Regions from separate parts of the Enterobacter sp. PL_is511 genome, predicted to be linked through region 1. Evidence: predicted binding sites of a transcription regulator. Region 1 holds the regulator's gene; each other region holds the start of a gene.
What was found. The regulator CRP, encoded in region 1, controls carbon source genes, mostly activating them, when cyclic AMP is high. The targets are predictions, from matches to a motif close to ATGTGANNNNNNTCACAT.

Region 1 (3,349 bases):
AGGATTGCACGGTGGCGTGGTCACTCCTCAACACGACGTGGCGCGCCACGTGGACCTGCTGGTCGGCGTGGTCCCTATCGTTAACCTGGAGTGGATCCAGAAGCTGACGCGCGACATGAGCGAGCGCGGCCATTCACGAGAGGCGGTGATGGACTCGGTGGTGCGCTCCATGGAAGATTACATCAACTTCCTGACACCGCAGTTCTCCCGCACCCATATCAACTTCCAGCGGGTGCCGACGGTGGACACCTCCAACCCGTTTGCCGCCAAAAGTATCCCGTCCCTTGATGAGAGCTTTGTGGTGATCCATTTCCGCAATCTCGAAGGCATTGATTACCCCTGGCTACTGGCCATGCTGCAGGGCTCGTTTATTTCGCACATGAATACGTTAGTCGTGCCGGGCGGAAAAATGGGGCTGGCGATGGAGCTCATCATGACGCCGCTGGTGGAGCGACTGATGGAAGGGAAGCAGATCGCGTGAACATGTTCCCTCTCCCTGTGGGAGAGGGTTAGGGTGAGGGCATCAACACGCACGATGCCCCAATAATTAAGCCTCGATCACTTCATACGAATGCGTGATTTTTACCGCTTTCTCCAGCATTAACGCCACAGAGCAGTACTTCTCCGCAGACAGATCCACCGCACGCGAGACCGCTGCGTCCTTCAACTCTTTACCGGTGACCACAAAGTGCAGATTAATATGGGTGAACAGGCGTGGCGCCTCTTCGCGACGTTCTGACGTGAGTTTAACCTCACAATCCGTCACGTCATGACGACCTTTTTGCAGAATCGACACCACGTCAATGGCGCTGCATCCCCCTGCCGCCATCAGCACCATTTCCATTGGGCTTGGCGCTTTATCGCCGGAGTTACCGTCCATCAAAATCTGGTGTCCTGACGCGGACTCGCCCAGGAACGTTAAACCTTCAACCCATTTCACGCGCGCTTGCATATTCTTAAACTCCAACGTTGCATTTTTGGTGACAGATTACGCGTGCGTTACATTTCTCGCAATGGAAGGCGACCTGCATCATGCTGAAGCGAGACACCAGGAGACACGCGGCGAAAGCTATGCTAAAACACTCTGGATGCTACAGTAATACATTGACGTTACACATGTATGCAGAGGACATCAAACTTTACTGGCTGCGAAACGTTACGGTAGCCGACTTCCCAGGGTATGGGTAAGAATTCGATTGCAACCCCAGAGTCCGGATGCATCTGATGACTCTGGTGACAGCTTATAACAGAGGATAACAGCGCATGGTGCTTGGCAAACCGCAAACAGACCCGACTCTCGAATGGTTCTTGTCTCATTGCCACATTCATAAGTACCCATCAAAGAGCACGCTGATTCACCAGGGTGAAAAAGCGGAAACGTTGTATTACATCGTTAAAGGCTCGGTGGCAGTGCTGATCAAAGATGAAGAAGGGAAAGAGATGATCCTTTCTTATCTGAACCAGGGCGATTTCATCGGTGAACTGGGCCTGTTTGAAGAGGGCCAGGAACGTAGCGCCTGGGTTCGTGCAAAGACAGCATGTGAAGTGGCTGAAATTTCTTACAAGAAGTTCCGTCAGCTGATTCAGGTTAACCCTGACATCCTGATGCGTCTTTCTTCCCAGATGGCGCGCCGTCTGCAGGTCACCTCAGAGAAAGTGGGCAACCTCGCCTTCCTGGACGTGACAGGCCGTATCGCACAGACCCTACTGAACCTGGCGAAACAGCCAGACGCTATGACCCACCCGGACGGCATGCAAATTAAAATTACCCGTCAGGAAATTGGTCAGATCGTCGGTTGCTCCCGTGAAACAGTGGGCCGTATCCTGAAAATGCTGGAAGATCAAAACCTGATCTCTGCCCACGGTAAAACCATCGTGGTTTACGGAACGCGTTAATTCCGCTTAAACGGCGTGCCATCGCAAGGTGTCACGCCGTTTTTGTCTCTACTCCCCATGTGGCGCAGGCTGATCTATCACCCGGAAGTTAACTACGCACTGCGACAAACGCTGGTGTTGTGTCTTCCTGTGGCCATAGGCCTGATCCTCGGACATCTTCAGCAAGGTCTGCTGTTTTCCCTCGTGCCTGCCTGCTGCAACATCGCCGGTCTGGACACGCCGCATAAGCGCTTTTTCAAACGCCTGATTATCGGCGGCTGCCTGTTTGCGGGCTGTAGCCTCGCCGTACAGCTTTTACTGGCTCGTGATATTCCGCTGCCGCTGATCCTGACCGTGCTGGCGATGACCCTCGGCGTCACGGCGGAAATCAGTTCTCTGCACGCCCGCCTGCTTCCCGCGTCGCTGATTGCGGCCATTTTCACGCTGAGCCTCGCCGGGAATATGCCGGTGTGGGAGCCGCTGCTGATCTACGCCCTGGGGACATTATGGTACGGCCTGTTTAACTGGTTCTGGTTCTGGCTGTGGCGGGAGCAGCCGCTGCGTGAATCCCTGAGCCTGCTCTATGTGCAGCTTGCGGATTACTGCGAAGCCAAATACACCCTGCTGACCCAGCATACCGATCCGGAAAAATCCTTACCGCCCCTGCTGACGCGCCAGCAGAAGGTGGTGGATCTGATAAGCCAGTGCTATCAGCAGCTGCATATGCTCGCCGCCAACAAGAACCACGAATACAAACGGCTGCTGCGCACCTTCCAGGTAGGCCTGGATCTGCAGGAGCATATCTCCGTAAGCCTGCACCATCCGCAGGAGGTGCAAAAGCTGGTCGAGCGCAGCCACGCCGAAGCGGTGATCCGCTGGAACGCGCAGACCGTCTCGGCACGTCTGCGGGTGCTGGCAGACGATATTCTTTACCACCGCTACCCCACACGCTTTAACATGGAAAAACAGCTGGGCGCGCTGGAGAAAATCGCCCGTCAGCATCCGGATAACCCGGTCGGCCAGTTTGCCGCCTGGCACTTCAGCCGCATCGCCCGCGTGCTACGCACCCAGCGCCCGCTCTATCCGCGCGATCTGATGGCGGATAAGCAAAAACGCCTGCCGTTATTGCCCGCGCTCAGGAGCTATCTGTCGCTTAAATCGTCCGCCCTGCGCAACGCCGCACGAATTAGCGTGATGCTCAGTACCGCCAGCCTGATGGGCATGGCGCTGCATCTGCCGAAACCCTACTGGATCTTAATGACCGTGCTGTTTGTCACCCAGAACGGCTATGGCGCCACGCGGGTGCGTATTCTGCATCGGGCGGGCGGCACCATGGCCGGGCTGATCATTGCGGGCGTGACGCTGCACTTCCACGTGCCGGAAGGCTACACCCTGGCAGGGATGCTGGCGATCACGCTGGTGAGCTACCTGATTATCCGCAAAAACTACGGCTGGGCGATGGTGGGCTTCACGG
Region 2 (3,349 bases), on a different contig from region 1:
CAAGCCAGCCTGCCGACCGGGGTAACTTTACCGCCCTGCTGAAAGAGTTGCGCGACGCGTTCGGGCATAAAAAGCTGGTCACCATTGCGGTAGGCGCGAATGCGGAAAGTCCGAAAAGCTGGGTGGATGTGAAAGCCATTGCGCCCCTGCTCGACTACATCAACCTGATGACCTACGACATGGCGTACGGTACGCAGTATTTTAACGCCAACCTGTATGACTCCAGCGCCTGGCCGACGGTGGCCGCCGCGGACAAATACAGCGTGGACTTTGTGGTGAACAACTATCTGGCCGCCGGGCTGAAGCCGCAGCAGATGAATCTCGGGATTGGTTTCTATGGCCGCGTACCCAAACGCGCCGTAGAGCCGGGGATCGACTGGACCAAACCGGATGCGCAAAAAAATCCGGTTACCCAGCCCTACTTCGGGCCGCAGGAGATCGGGTTGTTCAAGTCACTCGGCTATGACCTGACCAAAGATACCTACGTGAAGTACAACGATATCGTGAAAAAGCTGTTGAACGATCCGCAGAAGCGCTTTACCGAGCACTGGGACGACCAGGCAAAGGTGCCGTGGCTCTCGGTGAAGGGTGCCGATGGCAACGCGCTGTTTGCGATTTCGTATGAGAACCCACGATCCGTGGCGATCAAAGCGGACTACATCAAAGAGAAAGGTCTTGCCGGGGCGATGTTCTGGGAGTACGGGGCTGATGACAACAATCAGTTAGCGAAACAGCTGGCGGAGTCGCTCGGGATCCCGCATAAGTAGTAAGACAATCAAGCCCTCTCCCCGTGGGAGAGGGTTGGGTGAGGGCATCAACCCGCACCGTTATTGCATTTTAATCGTCGCAATCGGCTTCGGCGTGATGCCAAAGTCTTCTTTCAGCTCACGCTTGCTCTTCATCACCATCTGGCCACGGGTGTCGATCGTCATGTGCTGTGCGTCGGTGTTATTGCGCGCCTGCCACAGCATCACCAGCTGCAGGCTGTTCTCTTTTTGCTCCGGGGTCAGCGCGACGCCATCGGGCCATTTTCCCAGCTCTACGGCGGTCACCAGACGCTGATAAATCTCCGGCGTCATACCGCTAATCATGTCATCAATATTCACAATCCCGCCCTTTTAAAGGAATAATTTGCTGAATCGTTTTTTCAACCCTTCACCTGGTCGCCGTTTTCGTCGTCAGTGAAGCTCATTGAGGCTGAATTCACGCAGAAACGCTCGCCCGTGGGCTGAGGGCCATCCGGGAAGACGTGCCCAAGGTGCGCATCGCAGTTGCCGCAGCGAATTTCCGTGCGCACCATGCCGTGCGACGAGTCGGTCAGGTAGCGGATGGCCTCATCGCTCACCGGCTCGTAAAAGCTCGGCCAGCCGCAGCCAGAATCAAATTTCGTTTGTGAATTAAACAGCGGCGCATCACAGACCAGGCAGTGGTAGACGCCGTCCCGCTTGTTGTGCAGTAAACGCCCGGTGAACGGCGGTTCCGTCCCGTGATTCTGCGTCACGTAAAACTGCATTTCTGTGAGGTTTTTTTTCAAATCTTCAGGGTTACGTTGGTTCGACATATGCTTACATCTCGCTGTAGAAACAGACATCTTTTAACCCGGATTCTAACAAAACATTAACACCCTTGCGTGCACTTTTGATCTAAACTTATGTGTCGCGAAAAGGCGGTCAGGCAATTGTGACCATGCTCACATTTTTATCCTGCGAGGCCTTTAAAATCCCGGCGCAGCCCCCATATGGGTGCAAGCTCAAAGGGAAAGTGAGGCGAGTCAGTCGCACAAACGTTAGTCACAGGATTGATTTGTCGCAATGATTGACACGATTCCGCTTGACGCTGCGTAAGGTTTTTGTAATTTTACAGGCAACCTTTTATTCACTAACAAATAGCTGGTGGAATATATGACTATCAAAGTAGGTATCAACGGTTTTGGCCGTATCGGCCGTATTGTTTTCCGTGCTGCTCAGAAACGTTCTGACATCGAAATCGTTGGTATCAACGATCTCCTGGACGCTGAATACATGGCGTACATGCTGAAGTACGACTCAACTCACGGTCGTTTCGACGGCACCGTTGAAGTGAAAGACGGCCACCTGGTTGTTAATGGCAAAACCATCCGCGTTACTGCTGAAAAAGACCCAGCTAACCTGAAATGGAACGAAATCGGTGTTGACGTTGTTGCTGAAGCAACCGGTATCTTCCTGACCGACGAAACTGCACGTAAACACATCACTGCGGGTGCGAAGAAAGTTGTTCTGACTGGTCCTTCCAAAGACAACACCCCAATGTTCGTTCGTGGTGCAAACTTCGAAACTTACGCTGGCCAGGATATCGTGTCTAACGCATCCTGCACCACCAACTGCCTGGCACCGCTGGCTAAAGTTATCAACGACAACTTCGGCATCATCGAAGGTCTGATGACTACCGTTCACGCAACCACCGCTACTCAGAAAACCGTTGATGGCCCGTCTCACAAAGACTGGCGCGGCGGCCGTGGCGCGGCTCAGAACATCATCCCATCCTCTACCGGTGCTGCTAAAGCTGTAGGTAAAGTACTGCCAGAACTGAATGGCAAACTGACTGGTATGGCGTTCCGCGTTCCAACTCCTAACGTATCCGTTGTTGACCTGACCGTTCGTCTGGAAAAAGCTGCTTCTTATGAAGAAATTAAGAAAGCAATCAAAGCTGCTTCCGAAGGCGCAATGAAAGGCGTTCTGGGCTACACCGAAGACGACGTTGTATCTACCGATTTCAACGGCGAAGTGTGCACTTCCGTGTTCGATGCTAAAGCGGGTATCGCACTGAACGACAACTTCGTTAAACTGGTATCCTGGTACGACAACGAAACTGGCTACTCTAACAAAGTACTGGACCTGATCGCTCACATCTCTAAATAAGTTGAGATGAGTGCTTGATCCAAAAAGGCGACTTCGGTCGCCTTTTTTATTTATAAGACAGAGGATTGCTTAATGATTAATAAAATTTTTGCACTTCCGGTAGTCGAACAACTTACCCCTGTGCTTTCCCGCCGTCAGATTGACGGTGCCGACGTTATCGTCGTTGACCATCCACGCGTTAAAGCCTCCGTGGCGCTGAACGGCGCCCACCTGCTCTCCTGGAAACCGGAAGGTGAAGCCGAAGGCTTATGGCTGAGCGATGCGACCTCCTTCAAAAAAGGGGCGGCTATTCGCGGTGGCGTACCGATCTGCTGGCCGTGGTTCGGCCCGTCCGCCCAGCAGGGTTTGCCTTCTCACGGTTTTGCCCGTAACCAGCAGTGGACGCTGAAAGCGCACAACGAAGACGACAACGGCGCCGTGCTGACCTTTGAGCTGCAGGCTAATGATGAAAC
Region 3 (3,349 bases), on a different contig from region 1:
GGTGGGTGGCGACGCTGCCAAAACACGTCAACATCAATACCGTAGAAATGATGCCGGTCAGCCAGAGTTTTGCCGGACTTAGCGTCCATCGTGGCTAACGCTGCCCTTCCCGGCCTCCGGGCCGGGTCTGTTTCGGATTATAAAAGAATGGTAGTATGTTCGGGCTAACTCTCTGAGAAATGACAACTCATGGCCGCTGAATCGCAACTCAATCCCACCCAGCCCGTAAACCAGCAAATCTATCGCATTTTGCGACGTGATATTGTCCATTGTCTGATCCCACCGGGAACGCCGCTTTCAGAAAAAGAGGTCTCCGTGCGGTTTGACGTTTCCCGGCAGCCGGTGCGTGAAGCGTTTATTAAGCTTGCGGAAAACGGTCTGATTCAGATCCGCCCGCAGCGCGGCAGCTACGTGAACAAAATTTCACTCTCTCAGGTGCGCAACGGCTGTTTCGTTCGCCAGGCCATTGAATGCGCGGTGGCGCGGCGTGCCGCAACGCTCATCAACGACAACCAGTGTTACCTGCTGGAGCAGAACCTGCATCAGCAGCGGATTGCGATTGACCGTAAGCAGCTGAATGACTTCTTCCAGCTTGATGATGAATTTCACCAGAAACTGGCGCAGATTGCCGATTGTCAGCTTGCATGGGACACCATCGAGAACATCAAGGCCACCATCGACCGCGTGCGCTACATGAGCCTCGATCACGTCTCCCCGCCGGAAATGTTGCTCCGACAGCATCATGATATTTTCAGCGCGCTGGAAAAACGCGATGCGGACGGCGTGGAAAAAGCGATGACGCTGCATCTGCAGGAAATCAGCGAATCCGTGCAGCTGATTCGTCAGGAAAATAGCGAGTGGTTTAGCGAAGAGTAATATTACGCCGCCCCTTTCGGACGCGGCGATGGGTTTAGCGAACGACTAACACCGGAATTGTGGCGTAGCGCAGGATAGATTCCGCATTTGATCCCAGCAGATGGGTGGTGATGCCCGGATTTTTCGACCCAATGACAATCACGTCATATTCCCCCTCCTTGCTCAGCCTGATAATTTCATCGCGGACGTTGCCAAAGCGAACCAGGGTGTCAATTTTCTCCGGCGAGATATCGAACAGTCTTTTTAACGCGTTCATTTTCTTCCCGGATTCTTCAGTCATATATTCTTCAAACTTTTTAATATCGGCGTTAAATCCGCGCAGCAGGGACCGACTGCTGGCTGGCAGAATATTGACCAGGGTAATCGAGGCGCCCTCTGCCTTCGCAAGGTTTGCCGCGTGGCGAACCGCTTTGTCGCTCAAATCCATTTCAAACACATCAACAGGCATCAAAATCTTCTTATACATAAGCCTGACTCCTTATTCCGATGAAAGGGTTATTTCCTGTACCCAGAATGGCACCGGGAATATAAACCAACCCTCAACGCTTCCCTGTCGAAACTATCAATTAATGAAAATAACGGTCTGCTTTGTAAATTCCTGTCGTGAACCGTCAGTGCCCAACACAATAAAGAAAAAAGTGTGAGTTTGATCAAAAACAAAAACATGTGATGCAGACAGGCGTATTTATATGCTCCGTGAACGGCAACCCTGAAATAGCGCCGTAACGAATAGGTTAGAGAGGAGAAAATACCATGATGACATACGACCGTAACCGCAATGCAATCACCACCGGCAGCCGCGTCATGATTAGCGGCACGGGCAAAACTGGCGTGATTAAAGCGATCCACAGCGACGGGCTGGATGCCGCGCAGGTGCGCCGCAGCAAAACGGTTGAAGTGGAAGGATGCGAAGGTAAGTTCGAGCCGATTGAGCTGATTCGCCTGGGGATGCACTAAGCTGTGCGCAGACATGCCGCCGCGAACGGCGGCATGTGCTGAATTACCGTTGAGAGACGTACTGGGCCACGGTCGCTTTCGCGCCCTGTTGCAGCAGCGTCTGATATGCCTTCATCACCGCATCAACAAAGCCTGCTTCCCGCGGTAACTCTTTGCCGAAGATGGCCTCGATACCGAGCAGCGCCTTGACCCGGCTTTCCCCCTCCGCACTGCCCTTCACCGCCGCCTGAATAACCGCCAGCTGCGGATCGCTCACGTCAATAGCGTTACCCTGCTCGTCCACGCCGCCGACATAGCGCATCCACCCTGCCACGCCCAGCGCCAGAAGTGGGAAAGGTTTCTGATGCACCAGATGCCAGCGCACGGAGTCCAGCATACGCTGCGGGAGCTTCTGGCTGCCGTCCATCGCAATTTGCCATGTCCGATGGCGCAGAGCCGGGTTGCTGTAGCGGGCAATCAGGAGATCGGCATAACGACCTAAATCAACGCCTTTGACCTTCAGCGTAGGCGCCTGCTCGTCAAGCATCAGCGCGTGCGCGGCGAGGCGGTAGTTCTCATCTTCCATACAGTCGTTGATATGCTGGTAACCGGCCAGATAGCCCAGATACGCCAGGAACGAGTGGCTGCCGTTGAGCATGCGCAGCTTCATCTCTTCAAACGGGATCACGTCCGACACCAACTCGGCGCCAGCTTTTTCCCATTCCGGACGGCCCGCAACAAAGTTATCTTCGATCACCCACTGACGGAACGGTTCACAGGCTACTGCCGCCGGATCGCGCACGCCGGTCAGCCGTTCGATTTTATCCAGCGTGTCGGGGGTGACCGCAGGCACGATGCGATCCACCATGGTTGACGGGAAGGTGACGTTAGCCTCGATCCAGTCCGCCAGCTCACCGTCTACCGCCCGGGCATACGCGCAGGTGACATTGCGCATCACGTGGCCGTTCTCCGGCATGTTGTCACAGGACATCACGCTAAACGCCGGCAGACCCGCCGCTTTGCGACGCGCCAGCGCTTCCACGATTACACCCGGCGCAGATTTCGGCTGGTGTGGGTTTTGCAGGTCGGCGACGATAAACGGATGATCGAGCATCAGTTGCCCGGTCGCCGGTGAGTGGCAGTACCCTTTCTCGGTGATGGTAAGCGAGACAATCGCCACCTGCGGTTCACACAGCGCTGCCAGCACCGTCTCCAGCCCGTCTACCTGCGCATGGAGGGCCTTTTTGACCACGCCCACCACGCGGGAGGTCCACGCATCGGCAGACATCTCCGCCACGGTATAGAGATTATCCTGCGCGTTCAGATCGGCAATCTGCTGCTCGCCGCCAATCAGGTTAACCTCACAGTAACCCCAGTCGCTGCCGTGCTCAGCGGCGAGGATATCGGCATACACTGCCTGATGCGCCCGGTGAAATGCGCCAAAGCCTAAATGAACGATGCGTGCTTTAAGGCTGTCGCGATCATACTGAGGCAGCGTCGCGTTGGCCTGTAATAAGGTATTTTCCATGATTAAGAC
Region 4 (3,349 bases), on a different contig from region 1:
CCCGCCACGTGGCGCAGGGCATCATCACGGCTGATGTTCTCCCCGCCTTTACCGATGATCACCGCCAGCTCGCCTTCGTAGTCGAATTCGCTGGAGTGGCGCGGCTTCAGCACCGGCTCGTTGTGGCCGGTCTGTGAATCCGGGAAGCGGACAAACAGCGTCGGAGCCGGGTTGTGCTGGTCAAACTCCTTGCGCTTGTCGGCGTAGTTCATGCCCACGCAGAGGATTTTTTCCGGCTGCTCAATCACCGGTAAGAAGGTGATGGCGCTCATCGGCACGTCCACGGCATCGTTCAGGTAGCGGGTGGCCTGCGCCAGCCCGTTGCCCTGCAGCAGCGCCTTGAGGTCGCTGTAGCGGTCGCCCAGACGGCGGCCTAAATCAATCACGCCGTCGGCCTGGACGATGCCGTAGCTGCGTTTTCCCTGGTATAAAAAGCTTGCGAGTTTCATTGTTCTTTCCTGAAAACTTAAACGAGGAAGTTGCCCAGAATCAGCAGTGAGACAGAGACGTTAATCGCCCCGCCGATACGGGTAGCAATCTGGGCGAACGGCATCAGGCTCATGCGGTTACCTGCGGTCAGGATCGCCACGTCGCCGGTACCGCCCTGGCCGCTCTGGCAGCAGGAGACGATGGCGACATCAATCGGGTGCATACCAATCTTTTTGCCGACGAAGAAGCCGGTGGCGACCAGTGCAGAAACGGTGCTGACAATCACCAGCAGGTTGCTGACGGTGAACGCCGCCACCAGTTCATGCCATGGGGTGATGGCCACGCCAACGGCGAAGAGGATCGGGTAGGTCACAGAAGTCTGGAAGAATTTGTACACCACCTGAGAACCTTCCAGCAGGCGTGGAGAGGCGCCGTTGCAGAGCTTCACCAGCACCGCCATAAACAGCATGCCGACCGGAGCAGGCAGGCCAATCAGCTTGTGGCCGAGCATGCCCAGCATGTAGAGCAGCACCGCCAGCAGCGCGCCGGAGGCGATAGTGGTCACATCCGCTTTGCCGGAGAACGCAGGCTGAGAGACGGTGGTATCGGCATTGGCGCGGTTAGGCATCAGCTGGCCTTCACCGGTCAGGTGCGGGAAGCGTTTACCGAGCTGGTTCAGGCAGCCGGAGATGATGATCGCCGTCAGACCACCGAGCATCACCATCGGCAACACGCGGCCGAGCGCCACGCCCTGGTCCATGTGCAGTAAGGTGGCATAGCCGATGGAAAGCGGGATCGCCCCTTCCCCGACGCCGCCCGCCATAATAGGCAGAATGATAAAGAAGAAGATCTGGAACGGCTCAAGACCCAGCGCCAGGCCGACGCCCATCCCCACCAGCATGCCGACGATTTCGCCGCACAGCATCGGGAAGAAGATGCGAAGGAAGCCCTGAATCAGCACCGTGCGGTTCATGCTCATGATGCTGCCGACAATAATGCAGCAGATATAGAGATAGAGAATGTTGGTGGATTTGTAGAACTTGGTGGTGGACTCGACCACCACGTCCGGCAGCAGGCCATAGTAGACCAGCGCGGAAGGAATAAAGGTGGCGCAAATCGCCGCCGCGCCGAGCTTGCCGACAATCGGCAGGCGTTTGCCAAACTCGCCGCAGGCAAAGCCGAAGAAGGCCAGCGTTGCCACCATCACCACGATATCGCTCGGCAGTTTTCCGCCCAGGCAATCAATCGCGATCAGTGCGCCCGCCAGAACGAACAGCGGCAGAGGAATAATCCCAATTTTCCAGGTATCCATAATATGCCACCAACGCTCTTTGAGCGAAGGTCGCTGAATTTCAATCGGGTCGTGGGTAACAGAGAAAGAATCGTCAGTTGTGCTCATAATAAGCCCCTTGGTTATTTTGTGCGTTCAGCTTAGAGTCACAAAGGCTTACTTTATGTGAGGAATGGCATATTAAAAGCGAAGTTTTAATGGCAGCTATGGTTTTAATGGTTTCTTTTATTTAATGTGATTTATACCTTATTTATTAGCGTGGTTTTTATGGTTTCTTTTCCGAATCGAACAAACAAATAACATTTGTTCATGCAGCCAGAGGCACGGCAGACTTTAGGATAACGCTTTTACAGCGCCCGCTGTGCAAGGGATCACAAGTTTTCGGCAAAGCGGGCGTCCGCGTGAAAAAAGATGATATATTGGCGATCTTTGCTGCTACCTTGCGTGATAGTTATGAAAGTCTCTTTCCAGATCAAGTTGTTTATTTCGCTGGTTGCCTTTTTCTCAGTACTTTTTGCGTTACTGGGCGGATATTATTATGCCGACGTCGGAAAACAGCTATATCAGGAAATGAGTACGCGAGCCAAAATACAGGCTGAAGAAATTGCGCTTATTCCGACATTGCGTAATGAAGTTGAACAAAAAAATATCAGCGCCATCCATGATTTTATGCAGAAGATTTCTGCGCACAGTGACGCCAGCTTTATTGTGATTGGTGATAATAAGGGTCAGCATCTTTTTCACTCCGTCTTTGCCGACAGAGTGGGCACAACCCTGGTTGGCGGAGACAACGAAGCCGTATTGCAGGGTAAAAGCACCACCACCATTCGCAAAGGCGGGTTGGGTATTTCGCTGCGCAGTAAGGCCCCCATCTTCAACGCTGCCGGACAGGTGGTCGGCATTGTTTCGGTCGGCTATCTCACCAGCTACCTGGACACCATTACCGTCAGTAAGGTGGTCAATATCCTGATTGCCGCCGTGCTGCTGCTGATCGCTCTCTTTATCTTCTCCTGGTTCTTTACCCGCAGCATCAAGAAGCAGATCTTCTCTCTTGAGCCGCGAGAAATCGGGCTGCTGGTGCGCCAGCAGAAGGCGCTAATGGAGTCTATTTATGAAGGGGTGATTGCCATTGACGATCGGCGGCGGATTGAGGTGATCAACCAGGCGGCGCGCAAGCTGCTGGGTCTGAGCCAGCCGGCCCGTGAGCTGCGCGGGCAGCTGATAAGCCAGGTTATCGATCCGGTCCCGTTCTTCGACACGCAGACGATGCTGGCGAAAGATACCCATGACGAGATTTGCCGTTTTAACGATCTCACGGTAATTGCCAGCCGGGTGCACATCATGCTTGAGGGGTCGCTGCAGGGGTGGGTGATCACCTTCCGCGATCGCAACGAAATCGACTCGCTGAGCGCCCAGCTCAGCCAGGTAAAACGCTATGTCGATAACCTGCGTATTATGCGCCATGAGCAGTTAAACCGAATGACCACGCTCTCCGGCCTGCTGCATATGGGCCGCTATGAGGAAGCCATTGGCTACATTCAGGCGCAGTCGGAGCATGCCCAGGAGCTGCTGGACTTTATCTCTTCGCGCTTCAGCTCCCCGACCCTGTGCGGCCTGCTGCTGGGGAAA

Region 2: msrB (peptide-methionine (R)-S-oxide reductase MsrB) is a predicted target of CRP. The motif match lies at 1,679-1,696, and genes of this name have one in related genera.
Region 3: ydfZ (putative selenium delivery protein YdfZ) is a predicted target of CRP. The motif match lies at 1,515-1,532, and genes of this name have one in related genera.
Region 4: AC0TN7_RS13795 (2-hydroxycarboxylate transporter family protein) is a predicted target of CRP. The motif match lies at 1,953-1,970, and genes of this name have one in related genera.

The regions. Positions count from the first base shown of each region.
Region 1 is NZ_JBVPGP010000014.1:147,954-151,302, reverse strand. It holds gene AC0TN7_RS02655 (phosphoribulokinase) at 1-481, shown strand, start outside; gene AC0TN7_RS02650 (OsmC family protein) at 548-952, opposite strand; gene crp (cAMP-activated global transcriptional regulator CRP) at 1,264-1,896, shown strand; gene AC0TN7_RS02640 (YccS/YhfK family putative transporter) at 1,954-3,349, shown strand, end outside.
Region 2 is NZ_JBVPGP010000024.1:1,023,944-1,027,292, reverse strand. It holds gene chiD (chitinase ChiD) at 1-767, shown strand, start outside; gene AC0TN7_RS20425 (YeaC family protein) at 828-1,091, opposite strand; gene msrB (peptide-methionine (R)-S-oxide reductase MsrB) at 1,148-1,561, opposite strand; gene gapA (glyceraldehyde-3-phosphate dehydrogenase) at 1,902-2,897, shown strand; gene AC0TN7_RS20410 (D-hexose-6-phosphate mutarotase) at 2,970-3,349, shown strand, end outside.
Region 3 is NZ_JBVPGP010000024.1:1,307,639-1,310,987, reverse strand. It holds gene ydfG (bifunctional NADP-dependent 3-hydroxy acid dehydrogenase/3-hydroxypropionate dehydrogenase YdfG) at 1-98, shown strand, start outside; gene AC0TN7_RS21865 (GntR family transcriptional regulator) at 190-876, shown strand; gene AC0TN7_RS21860 (universal stress protein) at 911-1,342, opposite strand; gene ydfZ (putative selenium delivery protein YdfZ) at 1,630-1,833, shown strand; gene AC0TN7_RS21850 (mannitol dehydrogenase family protein) at 1,877-3,340, opposite strand.
Region 4 is NZ_JBVPGP010000023.1:315,598-318,946, reverse strand. It holds gene AC0TN7_RS13800 (fumarylacetoacetate hydrolase family protein) at 1-449, opposite strand, end outside; gene AC0TN7_RS13795 (2-hydroxycarboxylate transporter family protein) at 467-1,828, opposite strand; gene AC0TN7_RS13790 (ATP-binding protein) at 2,174-3,349, shown strand, end outside.